Regions from separate parts of the Brevibacillus sp. Leaf182 genome, predicted to be linked through region 1. Evidence: riboswitches for the same ligand, from Rfam matches in the RefSeq annotation. Region 1 holds a riboswitch; each other region holds the start of a gene.

Region 1 (4,211 bases):
GTCGGCGCCGGAAAGGATGCCAGCCGTGCCTATTCTCCTGTATTGATAGAAAAGAACGGCATCAAGATCGCGATTCTCGGCTTCAGCAGGGTCATTCCCGAAACGAGCTGGTATGCAGGGAATTCCCAGGCAGGTATGGCCGCTTCCTATGATCCTACGCTAGCAGTGAAAGCGATCCAAGATGCGAACAACCAAGCAGATCTCGTCGTGGTGATTGCACACTGGGGCAAGGAACGCTCCGATTATCCTGTCGATCATCAAAAAGAGTTGTCTCGTGCCTACATCGATGCTGGTGCAGATTTGATTGTTGGCGGTCATCCTCATGTCCTTCAAGGCTTTGAACGATACAACGACAAATGGATTGCGTACAGTCTCGGCAATTTCATTTTCACACGATCAAACGAACCCAAGACTTGGGAAACGATGGTTCTGCAAGCAAGCTGTACGAAAAGTGGTGATTGTGAGCTGACGATGCTTCCGTTTCACGCAGAATTGGGACAAGCTGTACCCATGAATGAAAGCAACGGCGCTGCCCTGCTAAAACGGATTGAATCCATTTCTGTGAGTGTTGACATCCAAAGCGACGGGCGTGTACAGCCGCGTGCAAAAGCGGTGGAGACTGCCCCCTGACAAAAGAAGCCGTGTTTCTAGCTAACCAGAAATACGGCTCTTCTTGTGATTCCTTTTTCTTACGCAGATTCGATAATCGGGAAGCAGCGCACTTCTAAGCCAAAATCATTTTTCAATAGGGACTCGTGCTCTTCACTGATTCCTGTCACGATCAAACCTGCGCGCAAGACGCCTCCCAAGTCGAATTGGACCTTTAGTTTATGCACGTTGACTCCTGCCTGCTGAAGGAAATGCAAGACACGGTCTGGCGTAGCAGTATGACATGAGCCCTCCATATAACACAGGACGTGTTCTTCCGAGTCCACCGTGACACCAGCTTTGGCAGCCGTTTTTTCTTTCCAGGTAGGATGCGGTGTGAATGGCTGTGTCAATAAATAGGCCAAATCCTCGACGACAGCACTCGCTGTAGGGAGCTCTCCTGCCCCTCTTCCTGTAAACAACAAGTCTCCCACGATGTTGCCGGATAGCTGTACAGCATTAAACGCGTCGTGGATTTGCGCCAACGGATGGCTCAGCGGAAGCATGGTTGGTTCAACAGATAGGCGAATTCCTTTCTCAGCTTGATAGGCCTGCGCGATCAGCTTGATCCGGTATCCCAGCTCGCTCGCAATCCGAATGTGACCTGCTGACAAATCTGCAATTCCTTTGCGAACAACATCTGCTAAAGGCAGTGATTCTCCGTAAACAAGCTGTGCCAAGATATACAACTTGTACATGGCATCAAAGCCTTCTACATCCGAACGAGGGTCTGCTTCCGCATAGCCCAGCTCCTGCGCTTGCTTGAGCACCTCCTGGTAAGAGAGCTGCTCTGCCTCCATTTTCGTCAAAATGAAGTTCGTTGTTCCGTTGAGAATACCGCGAACACCTTGAATATCGTTCGTGCGCAGGAACTGCCGGAGCACGCTCAAGATCGGGATGCCCCCTGCCACACTCGCTTCATAGGCAAGATGCACTTGATGCTGATTGGCCAAATCGACTAGCTCTGTTCCTTTTTTCGCCAGAAGTTCTTTGTTGGCAGTTACTACATGGCATCCCTTTTCGATGAAAGCACGGACGTAGTCATAGGTAGGTTCTACACCGCCCATGACCTCCACCACGATATCCACATCGCTGTTCAATACATCCTCAAAGTCTGTTGTCAGTAAAGTCGGGTCGATAGGAACCGCCCGCTCTTTTTCCGAGTCACGCACCAATGCCTTGACGATCTCAATTCGTTTACCCAGACGAGAAGCCAGCTTCTCCTGTTGCGAACGGATTGTTTTGATTACGCCTCCACCCACTGTCCCCAATCCCAATAATCCCACGCGTACCACTTCTGCACTCATCCTGACCACCCCATACCCCGAATTTTAGATAAAAAGAAAAGCCATCTTCGATAAGAAGAAGGCTTGTTAGCAGCTACTGCTCCTCCTCCTTATCTACCAGGACGTATATGTCCTGCAGGAATTGGCACCTTGTCACAAAATATGCGTGACGGTTGCCGGGCTTCATCGGGCCAGTCCCTCCACCTCTCTGGATAAAGAAAATATGAAATTGAAAAAAACCTTCTTCGCTAAGAAGAAGGTTCATCTACTAATGGAGTAACCCGCTTCTTATCTATCGAGACGAAACGTCTCGCAGGAATTGGCACCTTGTCGCAATATGCAACGGTTGCTGGGCTTCATCGGGCCAGACCCTCCACCTCTCTGGATAAGAACCATTTATGCTGTTGAGCTTTATTCTAAGAAATTCCAAGGCAAGCGTCAACAAAATTCTTTCTTTTCTGATTGCAAGCTGATTTGGCCAGACTTTCAATTGTGGGTGAACAGACTTTCTACCTCTTCCATACTGCAGCAAGTGCAATGAAACACGCCCTCCTGGCATTCCTCAGGCAGCTCTTGTTCCTCGACATATCCGCACCATTGGCAAATCATAAGTTGCATCATCGCACGCCCTCCTTTTCTTTTATCCTGCCCAAAATAAAAAGAGCATTTTCCGTTCGACCGTGACGATCGTTAGAAAATGCCAGAAAAGGAGGGACGCACTTGTCCACTCGCTGTTTTTTGCAAGCCATCTCTAACACCTCCCTATCTCCCGTAGGTCTATCAGTGTCGTCGAAACAGGCAGGTCTCCTGACTATGGGTTCATCGTCTAGCGTCGCCTTCCCCGTCTATTTTGATAGACCAGTGGCTCGTTGGACGCTGACTCTCCTCTTACAGTGGCGGGACCGTGTCGGAATTGCACCGAGCTTCCCTATTATCCTTTTGGCGAATTGGTACGCCCTAAGGAACCTGTTTCCATCTATGAAATTGTCTTTTCTCACTACTATTCTCAGATTCTACCTTATTTTTCCTTGTTTTGCGAACATTGCTCGTGGGCCAGTAGCCATTCCTTTCGCCACAAGCCACCCGAATAGCCTGTTAAACTCCCGTTTGCTCCTATAATTCTGTGACAGGGTACGATGATGTTCAGCCGATTTTTTCCGTTGGCATTCCCGACAGCCCTCACCGCATTTTCCTTCCCAATCAACGCGGCTAGCTCCGTGTACGTAATCTTGTGCGCATAGGGAAGGGTGGTCAATGTGTGCCAGACTGTTTTCTGAAAGTCTGTCCCTTTCATACACAGGGGAACAGAAAAGGACTGTCTCTCGCCGGAAAAATATTCGTCCAACTGTTGCCGACAAACGAGGAGAGGCTCTAGACATTTGTCTTCTTGTTCACGCAAAATGGGTTCGTCCCGATCTGTGAACATGATCGAACATACCCCGTCTTCTGTCCCACTGATTTCCAAGATGCCGAGTGGCGAAACATAATCAATTGTCTGTAATCTCTCCATACAAGACCTACCCTAGATACCGATCTTTCAAAATGGTTCTGTGGTGAGCTTCATGTCCAGCAATCACATAGGCCAACGTCCTTGCAGATAGCTTGTTTCCGTTGGCAAGGCCTGTACGCAACCACGCTTCTGGAGAGATTCCGCGAACCTGCGCGATGGTGGAAGCCCGAACGGCCTTATACTCTTCCACTAAATCAGAGAGGTCTCTTCGCTGAAAACACCCGTGTTCGACAAAAGCATTCTCATCAAAACCAGCGAGGGGTGTCTGATCTCCTCTCGCGATTCTCAGCAAGCGATAGCTCATGATGCGTTCTGCATCGATGAGATGACCCAAAACCTCTTTTACCGTCCATTTGCCTGGCGCATACCGATAATCAATTTGCTCAGGCGCTAGTGACGAAAATAACGCGACTTGCCTCTCTCCTTGTTGTGTGAGGATCGTTTGCAGATCCCCCTCCGGTACAAGTCCAATATAATAATCAAAATATGCAGCGTATTCATCCTGCTCTGGTCGTTTGAGCATGTATTTCCCACTCCTCTTCATTCAGTTTGGATAGACAAATTATACCACTATGCATCCTCAGCCAAGCATTTCTTGTCCAATACGAACGAACCCGCCTAATCCTCACAGGCGGGTGAGCTTCACCATTATACGCTATGTAAGCCTTCAAACAGTAGAACCCTTGCCGGGGCTGCATCCGTGCCGATCAGCTTGAGTGGTGCAGCTACCAGAAAATACTCGCCTGGCGGGACCTCTGCTAGCCGCA
Region 2 (4,211 bases), on a different contig from region 1:
CATGTTTCCCTCTCCATCAACAAGGAACATACGAGCCGTATGAGCATAAGATCCATCTGGCTGCTTCATGACCATCAGACCAAAGTCCTTCGTCACTTTTTCTACAGCCTGAGCGTCCCCGCGCAGGAACTTCCAGCCACTCTGATCTGCCTTGAACTTGGCTGCATACTCCTGCAAGACTTCCGGCGTATCATTATCAGGGTCAAAGGAGATAGAGATAAACTCTACTTTGTCTCCGAACAGTCCCTTTTCCTTCAACTGATCTTGCAGCTTGGCCATGTTGTACGTAGTAGCCGGACAAATATCCGGGCACTTGGTAAACATAAACTCGACCAGCCGTACCTTGCCAGCACTTTGATTAAACGTGTAGGTTGTTCCGTCACTGTTGTCTAAGGTGAAGTCCGCGATGGGCTTCAACACTTCGATCTTCTCTTCTGTCATGTACTTATAACCAAATACTCCGACGATAGCCAAAAGGATAATACCAGCTAACACAGGAAACCAATGTTTTTTTATCGCAGATTCCTGCTGCAATTGTGTTCCTTCACTCACGGGTTGCTTCCTCCCTGCTTGTCCCATGCGAGATGCCTCCTGATTACACTCGGGAGGCATTTCACACTGTTTCTATCTCTTCTTACTGTTCCACTTCACCTGGCCATGCGAGCATGCCGCCAACCATATTCGCCACGTCATATCCTTGTTCACTCAAATACGCTGTAGCATTATGGCTTCTGGCACCACTACGGCAAACCATCACAATCGGAGTGTTCTTATCCAGCTCATCGATACGGTGCGGCAAAAAGCCGAGTGGGATCAGCTTTGCCTCTTTAATGTGACCTGCATTCCACTCATCGACTTCACGTACATCAATGACTTGCAGTTCCTCTTTGGCTTCCAGCTTTTCCAACAGCTCTTGTGGTGTAATTTCCTTTACTCCATGGCTCATCGCTATTTATCCTCCTATATGTACGATCAGATCAGTTGTAACCACCTCCATGATATCACACGCTTTTTTACTTTTCTAACGCGAAGAGCACTTGGCTTCACTATCCATCCATGCTCCCTATTTTCTACCATTATCTCCTATTTCACTGCGGCAGTAGCCACACGGGATGTGAACAGCTTGAGGCAAAAGCGTTACAAATTAATGGCATGAGTGAACACCTTTCATCCCTATATACACAAAAACCTCCCTGATAACTTACGATTATGCGTTGACATCAAGGTTTTATTTTCATACAATTACGACAACAACTTTTTCTCATCAAGAGCGGTGGAGGGACAGGCCCTACGAAACCCGGCAACCAGCAGACTAGCTGCATGGTGCTAATTCCTGCAGAATCCAGTGATTCTGAGAGATGAACACAAGCCCGTGCATGATCGGAGCCTTCTTCTTCTCAGGAGAATGCTCCGTTTTTTTATTAGCCGATTTCCCATAGTAAAAGGAGAGATGGACATGTCCGATCAACAACAATGGAAGCCAGAAACACTTGCGGTCCACGGTGGGCAGGAGGTTGACCCTGTAACAGGCTCACGTGCTGTTCCGATCTATCAGACGACCTCCTATGTTTTCCGCGATACGGAGCATGCAGCCAATCTGTTTGGCCTAAAAGAGTTTGGGAACATCTATACACGTATCATGAATCCGACCCAGGATGTGTTTGAGAAGCGTGTTGCCCTGCTCGAAGGTGGAGTTGGTGCACTCGCGACTGCATCTGGGCAAGCTGCCATTACATTCGCCATCTTAAATATTGCGCATGCAGGAGACGAGATCGTCGCTTCCAGCAGCCTCTACGGCGGTACCTACAATCTGTTCGCCCACACGCTTCCCCGCCTCGGTATCAAGGTTCATTTTGCTGATCAATCCAATCCGGAAAATTTCCGTGCCTATATCAATGAAAAGACAAAAGCTGTGTTTTGCGAAACGATCGGCAATCCGCGCATTGATGTCGCTGATATCGAGGCCATCGCCCATATTGCCCACGAAAATGGTGTTCCTTTGATCGTGGACAATACCTTCGCGACTCCAATTTTATGCCGTCCTTTTGAGCACGGGGCCGATATTGTCGTGCACTCCACTACCAAATTCATCGGCGGACACGGAACAGCAATAGGCGGTATCATCGTAGACTCTGGAAAATTCGACTGGAACAACGGAAAATTCCCAGGTCTGACTACACCAGACCCAAGCTACCATGGTGTTGTCTATACAGAGGCAGTCGGTCCACTCGCCTATATTATCAAGGCACGCGTCCAGCTCCAGCGCGATATTGGAGCGGCTGTCGCCCCAATCAATTCCTTCTTGTTCCTGCAAGGATTAGAAACCCTGCATCTGCGCATCGAGCGGCATAGCCAGAACGCCTTGGCAGTAGCCCAATTCCTCGCCAATCACTCTGCCGTGGAGTGGGTGAGTTATCCGGGGCTGGAGTCTGACTCCCAGCATGAATTGGCACAAAAGTATTTACCAAAAGGTGCTGGTGCGATCCTGACCTTTGGAATTCGCGGTGGCGTTGAGGCAGGAAAAACATTGATCGAATCAGTGAAGCTGTTCTCCCATCTCGCAAATGTCGGGGACTCCAAGTCACTCATCATTCATCCAGCCAGCACAACACATCAGCAGATGACAGAAGAAGAGCAGGTAGCAGCCGGAGTGACCCCGGGACTTATTCGCCTCTCAGTCGGCACAGAATCGATCGACGATATCCTCTCTGATCTGGAGCAAGCACTACAGCGTGCGTTTCAATTATCTACGGTAGGTTAACCATACTTTTTGAAGAAAGAAGAATCATGATCTCTTTGGATAGAGATTTGTGATTCTTCTTTTCCTTTTCTACTTCCATTCGAAAAATGTTGAATTTCACATTCGTTATTTATAAAATACATAATCATGTACAAATTTTGGAAGGATGATCACATGAAGATTTTGAACATTGGCAGTGAACGAACGACCTATCGGGTTGAGCTCTCGTATTCTCCTTTATTCGAAGCTGCCTTGGGAATCGCTGCCGCTACCTACGATCAATTGCATCACACGATGGAACACCCTCCTGCCTACTGGCGTCAACTGTTGGACGAGCTATCACCCTCTGTACAGCAAGAGGTCGACTATGCGAAGGAACACAACACATGGAAGACACTTTTGCAACTGCTCGATCTTTGCCCTTTCGCTGATCTGGATTCCTTTCTCTCGTACGTCAGAGAGCTCTCAACAGAACAGCTCCGATACGAGGCCCTCCCTTATCTAGGTGAAAATATGCAGGAAGCACGGCGAAAGGCTGCACAAGGAAACAAGGAGGAATGCGCCGCTTTACAGGAAGCTTGTCGTGCGCATCTCTTTTTTGAATCGTATATCGGACATATTACTTCCGTTGATGCAGAAGAGCTGCGGAGTCATATTCTCCGATTGATGGAAGGCTGGTATACCACGCATATCAAGCCGCGTGAGGAAGAGATCGTTCGTATGCTAGAACGGGATTGGTCGCAAAAGCAAAGCAAACTAGGAAAGCTCAACCCGGAAGCCTTGGTGGAGTATGCGACGGGATCGAGCTACCTCCCAGAACCTGCGGTGACACGCGTATTGCTGATTCCACAAGCGATTTATCGCCCGTGGACCGTACAGGCCGATGCTGTCGGGACGAAAATTTTTTATTACCCTGTTGCCGACGAAAATTTGCATGATGCTGTAGATCCTAATCAGCCACCACCTTCACTGGTGCAAGCCTTAAAAGCACTCGGAGATGAGCACAGACTGCGCATGGTCAAAATGCTGGCGGAAAAGGACCTGAGCCTGCAAGAGATAACAGATCAACTCTCCATGGCGAAATCGACAGTGCACCATCACCTGTCCATGCTGCGGTCTGCCCATCTCGTTGAAACAGCAGGCTCCCGTTACAGACTCCGCCGTCATACCCTGGACAAGCTTCCCCTGATGTGGGATGAATTCCTAGACAGGAGCACCCCATGAACCAAACCGCGGTCCAAGCCTCTGTCTGGCAGCAGCGTTCTTATCGTTGGATTCTTTTCGGTCAGCTCATTTCAGAACTCGGCGCCTCACTCGGTACCCTCGCCAATAGCTGGTTAATCTATCAGGCAACAGGCTCACAAGGTGCGGTCGGACAGATGTGGCTGCTGTATTTCTTGCCGTCGCTCGCTATTCAGTTGGTAGCCGGACCGTACATCGACCGATTCGACAAGAAGCGTGTCATGATTTT
Region 3 (4,211 bases), on a different contig from region 1:
GAAGGGGCATTTGGCGGGAACACTTCACATTCCTTTTCACAAGTCATTTGCCAACTGGGCGGGCTGGATCGTCGATTACGATCGCCCGGTTCATATCCTGGGCACCCCAGATGAGCTGGATGAGATTTTGCAAGCCTTGCATTCCGTAGGGATTGATCATGTCACAGGTTTTATCGACAGCGGCAAGCTACTGGAAGGCGAAGTGTCTGCACTCGAGACAATCAAAGAGGTAACACCGTTGGAGATTGCCGAACAGGTGAAAAAGGGAGAGGTTCACGTAGTAGATGTACGTAATCTCTCTGAGTGGAAGGAAGGACACATTCCAGATGCACAGCACATCATGCTCGGTACGCTCGCTATGCGGCTGGAGGAAATTCCTCACGATAAGCCGCTTCTCGTACAGTGCCGTTCCGGTGCTCGTTCCGCTATTGGAGCAAGCATTCTTCAGGCAAATGGATTCAAGGATGTCATGAATTTGAGCGGCGGAATCTTGAGATGGCAAATAGATGGCTTGGCAGTTGTAGAACGAGGATAAAACGAAGTGAGGTGTTGCAAAGGGTGAGCGTATGACTATCGACCTTGTGATCACACTGTTTGTTATCGGTTTCGCGGGATCATTTATCTCTGGTCTCGTCGGAATCGGGGGCTCCATCATCAAGTATCCGATGCTTCTGTACATTCCGCCCGCCTTTGGATTCGTTGCTTACACAGCTCACGAGGTATCCGGAATAAGTGCAGTCCAAGTATTTTTTGCCACCCTAGCTGCTGTTTGGACTCTGCGCAAAGATAAGCTTATTCATTACCAACTCGTACTGTATATGGGAAGTTCAATTATTGTCGGGAGCTTGCTTGGGGGATATGGAGGAAAATATCTTTCGGCAGAAGCCATCAATATCGTTTACGCCATCCTGGCTACCCTTGCTGTAATCTTGATGTTCCTGCCAAAAAAGCGAGTGGACGAGCGAGAACAGACAGAGGTTCTCTTTCATAAACCTACAGCCGTATTATCCGCTTTGATTGTCGGAGGCGCCTCAGGAATTGTCGGAGCTGCTGGCGCTTTTATTTTGGTTCCCATCATGTTGATCATCCTTAAGATCCCGACAAGGGTTACAATAGCTTCATCTCTTGCCATTACCTTTCTTTCTTCCATCGGTTCGACGGTAGGGAAAGGGATGGCGGGGGACATATTGCTGTGGCCATCCGTGATCATGGTAATCGCCAGTATCATGGCAGCGCCACTGGGTACGATGGTCAGCAAACGTTTGGACACACGGATTCTCCAAACCATTCTTGCCTTGTTGATCCTAGCCACCACGATTAAGATTTGGGCTGACATCCTCCTATTCAAACGTGTGTGAAGATTTACTTTTTTCATAAATAAAATAAAGAAAAATCAATTGTCATTGAACAGCATTGACATATCCGAGTAAAATGATAAGATAAAAAAGAATTTTACGATGAAACAAAATTTCATAGAACATTCTTATCGAGAGTGGTGGAGGGACTGGCCCGATGAAACCCGGCAACCTTGGTCTAATTGACCTTACGGTGCTAATTCCTGCGGAGTAATTCTGCGAGATGAGAAGGTGGGAACCGTGCAATTACCCCTCTTCTTTTCGGAGAGGGGTTTTCTGTATTTATAATTCGTAGTATTCACATCTATTTACTTACTATTATACAAAGGAGGAAACAATGTGCTTCATTATGCGGTCAAGCGTGGCTTTCTTATGATCGTTACGCTGTGGATTATTGTCACGGTGACGTTTGTGACCATGCACCTGATTCCGGGTGACCCGTTCGCGTCTGACGCCAAAATGCTTCCAGAAGAAGTGGTAAAGAACATGCGGGCGGAGTACAACCTGGATCAGCCAATCACGGTACAGTACCTGCTCTATCTGAAAGGTTTACTACAGTTTGACTTGGGGCCATCTATCCAGTCCAAGACGAGGGATGTGAACACGTTGATTGCAGAGGGATTTCCCGCCTCGGCTGTTCTGGGACTCCAGTCGTTTATTGTCGCGCTGGCAGGTGGAATCACACTCGGAATCGTAGCGGCACTCTATCACAATCGAACGCTGGATTTCTTATCTATGTTTGCAGCCATCATCGGGATCTCTGTCCCCAGTTTTATTCTGGCGCCACTGTTGATTAAGTACTTGGCGGTCAAATGGGAGCTTCTTCCTGTTGCTGCGTGGGGGAGCTGGGAACACTCGATTCTTCCAACGCTTGCGCTCGCTATCGGTCCGCTTGCCATTATCGCTCGTTTCGTACGAGCCAGCATGCTTGAGGTTTGGCAACAGGAATACATAAGTACGGCGGAGGCGAAAGGGCTTGGCACCTTTTCCATTGTCATTAGACACGGGATGCGCAATGCCATACTGCCGGTTCTTACCTTTATCGGACCACTGTTTGCCAACCTGATGACCGGAACCTTTGTGGTGGAAAAGATTTTCGCCATTCCCGGGCTCGGCAAATACTTCGTGGAAAGCATTTTTAACCGCGATTACCCCGTTATTTTGGGGACGACCGTGTTTTACAGCTTTGTGCTCATTTTTACTTTGTACATCATCGACCTGCTGTATCGGGTGATTGACCCGCGCATCAGATTGACGAGTGGAGGGAAGTAACGACATGGCCAATCAGGCAACACAGCTAGACTCCCTGTTTCGACCAGTAGACCGAAACCGACTATCCGAAGGAATTCGCGAACGTCCCAGCCTAGGGTACTGGCAGGAGGTATTGCAGCGAGTATTCCACAACAAGCTGGCCATGCTCGGGTTTTTCCTGCTCGCAGCAGTGGTGACTCTCTCGATCATCGGACCGATGCTCGTACCCCATAGCCCGCATGAACAGTCATTGACGAAGGGTAATCTGCCACTGTCGGGCGAGCACTGGTTTGGAACGGATGACTTGGGTCGGGACATGTGGGCACGTACCTGGGTAGGTGGTCAAATCTCTTTGTTTATTGGTGTGGCGGCAGCTGCCATTGACCTAGTGATCGGCGTAATCATCGGCGGGATATCTGGTTACATGGCAGGGAGGAACAAGCTGGGAGATCGTGTGGACAACATCCTGATGCGGTTAGCTGAAATTCTATACAGCATTCCGTATCTGCTAGTGGTAATCCTGCTGATGGTGGTTCTGGAGCCTGGTCTCACAACGATCATTATTGCCCTTTCACTAACCGGCTGGGTCGGCATGGCGCGCCTGGTCAGAGGGCAAATCATGCAGATCAAGCGTCAGGAGTTTGTACTGGCGGCAGAAAAGCTGGGTACCTCGCATGCCAAAATCATCAGGAAGCATCTGCTGCCGAATACGATCGGCGTCATCATCGTCAACCTGACTTTTACGATCCCGCACGCGATTTTCGCCGAATCGTTTCTCAGCTTTCTTGGGCTGGGTGTACAGGCGCCAACCGCTAGCTGGGGAACCATGGCTAACGACGCGCTGGCGGTTATGCTGAGCGGACAGTGGTGGCGGCTGTTTTTTCCGGGATTCATGATTTCGCTTACCATGTTCGCGTGCAATGCACTCGGGGACGGTTTGCAGGACGCACTGGACCCGCGGATCAGGAAATGAGGAGGAGTACATCGTGAAACCATTGTTGGAAGTAGATCAGCTACGCGTCTCCTTTCGCACGTACGGTGGAGAGGTGCAGGCAGTAAGAGGGGTTTCCTTTTCTGTGAAGGAAGGAGAGACGCTGGCGATTGTCGGGGAAAGCGGATGCGGAAAAAGTGTGACTGCTCGGGCATTGATGGGGATGATTCCGCCGCGATCCGGTCAGGTAAAAGGTGGCAGCATTCGGTTTCGCGGGCGTGAACTGACTGGGCTGACGAAGCTGGAATGGCAGCAGGTTCGCGGCTCGCAGATCGGCATGATTTTCCAAGACCCGATGACTTCGCTGAACCCCACGATGAAAATCGGTTTACAGATTGCGGAAGGGCTGATCAAACATCGAAAGCAGACGAAGTCGCAAGCAAAGGAAGAGACACTGAAACTGCTAGAGAGAGTGGGCATTCCGGAAGCGGCGAGGCGTTTTGAACAATATCCGCACGAGCTAAGCGGAGGCATGCGGCAGCGTGTTGGAATCGCTATGGCGCTTGCTTGCCAACCGCAGTTGGTTGTCGCCGACGAACCGACGACAGCGCTCGACGTGACCATTCAGGCACAGATTCTTCGTCTGATGAGGGAGTTGCAGGAGCAGTTAAACA
Region 4 (4,211 bases), 130 kb from region 1:
AAGACGATAAGCTGGTTAAGAAAGCTGACGTTGCATTAAGCACAAAAGTCATTGTCGAGCCTGTGAAGCCAACAGACGAGGATGAAGACGACGATGATGACAAAAAGAAAAAAGAAAAAGGGAAGCAGAAAGATAAGCATCCCAACGGCAACGCGTATGGCTATTGGAAAAAGCACGACAAACATCATGATGACGATAATGATCAGGACGATGACGACGACGAAGATCATGACGACGACAGAGACTAGTCTCTAGCGTTAAGGTCGCTGCTTGTAAGTCTCGACGTACTCCACCAATTGTCTGATGTAATCCCCGAGAATGGGGATTGAAAGAAATTGCGTCAAGAGGGAGCCGAGGAAAGCCAAAACGATAGCAGTACCAATCGTCAATCCCAGACCCCGGGCAAGACCTGCGAGGAAATTGATCCAGAGCAGCTTGCGCGGGGCTGTGTAATTTTGGATCACGTCTGCTAGTCGAATATCTTCCAGGAACATTGCAATTTTATGCATCCGCTCATTTACCTTCCGAACTTCCTGAAGCTCTTCAAGAACTTGGTCAATTTGCTGCATGAGGCGGTCTGTAGGCGACAAGCTGTCCATCCCCTTCCATCATTCGGTATCGTTACCTACCAGTCTAGGGAAAAAGACAACCAGAATCAAGGTGGAGAGGAAACGTTTGCCTATCCGCTATGCGAAGGGTAAAATGAACGTACAAAACGTTTGTTAGGAGGCTTTGAAATGGCTGAAACTGTTTCCCAATCTCTTTCCGAAGATTTATTCCAGCTCTTGCAAAAGGAGCGTTTTGTTACCTTGGGCACAGTAGATCATGAGTCAGGGGCACCATCGCTCAGCTCCTTGTCCTGGACGTATGCTGTCAGCGCCGATACGATTCGTTTTGCCGTGGATAATCGCTCACGTATTTTGGCTAATATTGCGAAGGAACCGCAAGTTGTCCTGCATTTGATCGGTGCCGGCTCATCTTTTGCCATTAATGGTCGTGCCACCGTCAAAACAGACCGACTGGAAGGTGTTCCGCTCAAGCTGGCCATGGCAGAAATCAAAATTGAGGCCGTTCGTGATATTATGTTTTATGGTTCCCGTATTTCCGTAGAACCACAATATGAAAAGACGTATGACAAAAACGCGGCAGCGAAGCTGGACAATCAAGTTATGACCGCCTTGAAAGATGCAAATTAACGGGTGGAAATAAATTGTTGACAAGAATCCTGCCGATCCTTTAGTATTAGGTTCAATCGAATTGAATAGCAATCTTCTTATCCAGAGCGGCGGAGGGACTGGCCCGATGATGCCCGGCAACCAATCACCTGTATATTAACAGGGAGATAATGGTGCTAATTCCTGCAGAGTTATCAAACTCTGAAAGATGAGAAGGATTTGCTTACGGCGACGTAAACAAAGCCTTCTTTCAGAGGAAAGAGGGCTTTTTTGATGCCCTCGTACACTATTGGAGGGAGAGAAACAGACATGAAATTGGAAACAAAGTTGATTCAGGCGGGAGTAGGCAGAGACGAAAAAACAGGGGCGGTGAGCTTTCCTGTTTACTATGCAACGGCTTATCGCCATCCTGCCTTGGGCCAGAGCACTGGATATGATTATACACGCACAGCTAATCCTACTCGCACCATATTGGAGGAGACCATCGCTGAAGCGGAATCAGGGGATGCAGGATTCGCTTGCGCCTCAGGAATGGCTGCTGTTCATACTGTCATGGGCTTGTTTTCCCAAGGGGATCATCTGATCGTTTCACTCGATCTGTACGGGGGAACCTATCGATTGTTCGAGCAAGTGCTCTCTCGCTACGGTCTGACGTTTTCATACGTGGATTTGCGTGACATAGGTGCACTCAAAAATGCGATTCTTCCAAATACAAAGGCCATCTTCGTTGAGACACCAACCAATCCGCTCATGCAGATTACCGATATTCGAGCAGTAACGCAATTGGCGAAGCAGCACGGGCTCCTCACGATTGTAGACAACACATTCTTAACCCCGTATTGTCAACGCCCACTAGAGCTTGGTGCAGATATCGTCTTACATAGTGCGACCAAGTATTTGGCAGGACATAATGATGTGCTGGCTGGACTCATCGTCACAAAGGGGGGAGAGTTGTCGGAAAAAATCCGGTTTTTGCACAATTCAATCGGTGCAGTGCTCGGACCACAAGATTGTTGGCTGCTCGTTCGCGGGATGAAAACATTGGCATTGCGGATGGAGCGCCATCAATCCAATGCCTTGATTGTAGCGGAAAAGCTGCGTGAGCATCCAGCAGTTGCGGAGGTGTTTTATCCAGGTCTGCCCGAGCATCCGGGGCATGAGATCCAGGTGAATCAAGCGACTGGGCATAGTGGGATGGTATCGTTCCGTGTACGTGATGCAGAGCAGGTGGGATTGTTTTTGCAAAATCTGCAAATTGTGTCCTTTGCCGAAAGTCTGGGTGGCGTCGAGTCATTGTGTACGTATCCGGCGACGCAGACTCACGCCGATATCCCGCAAGAAGTACGAGAGCATGTCGGTGTTTGTGATCGATTGTTGCGACTGTCGGTTGGCATCGAGCATCCAGATGATGTCGTAGCCGATTTGTTTCAGGCATTGAATGCTAGTTTGGTCGTAGGGGGGAGTGTACGATGAATTTTGCAACCAAGCTCCTCCACGGTTCAACTTGCATTGACCCGTTCACAGGTGCGTCGTCGGTTCCGATTTATCAGGCTTCCACGTTTCATCAGGCTGATATCGATCAGCCAGGTACATTTGATTATGCCAGATCAGGCAATCCGACCAGGCAGGCTTTGGAGGAAGCCATTGCGTCTCTGGAGGGAGGCGCACGCGGTTTCGCGTTCTCATCTGGCATGGCTGCCATTTCCAGCGTGTTCATGTTGTTTTCAGCTGGAGACCATGTTGTAGTGGCGGAAGATGTATACGGTGGCACGTTTCGGTTTTTGACAAAGGTATTGTCGAGAATGGGCATCTCCGTTACGTTCGTGGATGCAACAGATACAGAAGCCGTTCGTGCGGCCATTACACCGGCGACGAAAGGGGTATACCTGGAGAGTCCCTCCAATCCCACCTTAAAGGTGACAGACATTGCAGCAGTTTCTCGTATCGCAAAGGAGCACAACTTGCTCGTCATAGTCGATAATACGTTTCTTACCCCGTATTACCAGCGGCCATTAGAGCTTGGCGCGGATGTGGTCATTCATAGTGCAACGAAGTTTATCGGAGGGCATAGCGACGTCGTGGCAGGTCTGGCTGTAACCAGAGAGGCTGCGTTGGGGGAGCAGCTCTACTTTATCCAGAATGGCATGGGAGCGATTCTGGGTGTGCAGGATTGCTGGCTCGTGATGCGTGGGCTCAAAACATTGAAAGCCCGATTGGATGTGAGCACGAAAACAGCCGCAAGCTTGGCTGACTGGTTATCTTCGCATCCACAAGTAAGCGGAGTCTACTATACAGGACTGGCGGATCATCCCGGTCATTTGATTCAAACACAACAAGCGACGGGTCATGGGGCTGTTCTTTCTTTTGATGTAGGGAACCGCGAGCGAGCAAAAGCGTTGTTTGATCGCGTAAAATTGCCGATTGTGGCTGTCAGCCTCGGGGCAGTCGAAACGATTCTCTCGTACCCAGCTACGATGTCACATGCAGCGATGCCTGCTGAGGAAAGAGCAGCAAGGGGAATCACAGATGGTTTGATCAGGTTGTCAGCCGGTTTAGAGGATTTCGATGATTTAGTGGCAGATTTGAAGCAAGCTTTGGATCATTTACCATCTGAAACACCAGTCTATAAAGAAAAAGAGGTATTCTCCCGGGCTTAAATCCGGGGGGATACCTCTTTTCTGTTAAGGTGTTCCTGTACGATTTGCGTTGATCTTGTTTTGTCCTTGCGGCTCTTTGTGCATGCGTTTTTCTTTTACTTGAGAAGGGGTTTCTTCGCGAGGCTGCACACTGCGCGGCAGTTGGGGAATGATCCGACCTACGATATCTGCCAACTCTTCCGTGATTCCAGCAACAGGATGGCCGCGACGAATATCATCTCTCATTTCACGTAACCGCTGTACGATAGCAGGGTCTGCCGTTACGACAGCGTTCGCTCCTTGAGGGTCTTCTTTCAGTGCTTCCGCAACCGTATACTTAATGACGCCGACTTCTGGGCGATCCAGATTCGGGTCCACAGTGATACCGACTACGGCATAT

The links. A riboswitch is a leader RNA that binds a small molecule or an ion and turns the genes downstream of it on or off. The one in region 1 is predicted to bind S-adenosylmethionine.
Region 2: linked by a shared signal. The riboswitch ahead of ASG16_RS02465 (homocysteine synthase) and the one ahead of ASG16_RS22250 (homoserine dehydrogenase family protein) in region 1 are both predicted to bind S-adenosylmethionine.
Region 3: linked by a shared signal. The riboswitch ahead of ASG16_RS27460 (ABC transporter permease) and the one ahead of ASG16_RS22250 (homoserine dehydrogenase family protein) in region 1 are both predicted to bind S-adenosylmethionine.
Region 4: linked by a shared signal. The riboswitch ahead of ASG16_RS21640 (aminotransferase class I/II-fold pyridoxal phosphate-dependent enzyme) and the one ahead of ASG16_RS22250 (homoserine dehydrogenase family protein) in region 1 are both predicted to bind S-adenosylmethionine.

What each region holds. Positions count from the first base shown of each region.
Region 1 is NZ_LMPN02000031.1:166,300-170,510, reverse strand. Features, by position in the region: gene ASG16_RS22255 (CapA family protein) at 1-630, shown strand, start outside; gene ASG16_RS22250 (homoserine dehydrogenase family protein) at 690-1,955, opposite strand; SAM riboswitch class I at 2,042-2,153, opposite strand; SAM riboswitch class I at 2,220-2,326, opposite strand; gene ASG16_RS31565 (hypothetical protein) at 2,421-2,555, opposite strand; cobalamin riboswitch at 2,715-2,919, opposite strand; gene ASG16_RS22245 (methylated-DNA--[protein]-cysteine S-methyltransferase) at 2,953-3,444, opposite strand; gene ASG16_RS22240 (DinB family protein) at 3,452-3,967, opposite strand; gene ASG16_RS22235 (cyclase family protein) at 4,093-4,211, opposite strand, start outside.
Region 2 is NZ_LMPN02000014.1:78,033-82,243, forward strand. Features, by position in the region: gene ASG16_RS02455 (SCO family protein) at 1-552, opposite strand, end outside; gene ASG16_RS02460 (rhodanese-like domain-containing protein) at 635-946, opposite strand; SAM riboswitch class I at 1,259-1,365, shown strand; gene ASG16_RS02465 (homocysteine synthase) at 1,457-2,761, shown strand; gene ASG16_RS02470 (ArsR/SmtB family transcription factor) at 2,915-3,964, shown strand; gene ASG16_RS02475 (MFS transporter) at 3,961-4,211, shown strand, end outside.
Region 3 is NZ_LMPN02000036.1:238,499-242,709, forward strand. Features, by position in the region: gene ASG16_RS27450 (MBL fold metallo-hydrolase) at 1-535, shown strand, start outside; gene ASG16_RS27455 (sulfite exporter TauE/SafE family protein) at 567-1,358, shown strand; SAM riboswitch class I at 1,481-1,585, shown strand; gene ASG16_RS27460 (ABC transporter permease) at 1,695-2,627, shown strand; gene ASG16_RS27465 (ABC transporter permease) at 2,632-3,579, shown strand; gene ASG16_RS27470 (ABC transporter ATP-binding protein) at 3,593-4,211, shown strand, end outside.
Region 4 is NZ_LMPN02000031.1:39,599-43,809, forward strand. Features, by position in the region: gene ASG16_RS21625 (hypothetical protein) at 1-248, shown strand, start outside; gene ASG16_RS21630 (DUF5665 domain-containing protein) at 258-599, opposite strand; gene ASG16_RS21635 (pyridoxamine 5'-phosphate oxidase family protein) at 738-1,196, shown strand; SAM riboswitch class I at 1,271-1,390, shown strand; gene ASG16_RS21640 (aminotransferase class I/II-fold pyridoxal phosphate-dependent enzyme) at 1,485-2,648, shown strand; gene ASG16_RS21645 (trans-sulfuration enzyme family protein) at 2,645-3,832, shown strand; gene ASG16_RS21650 (YhcN/YlaJ family sporulation lipoprotein) at 3,857-4,211, opposite strand, start outside.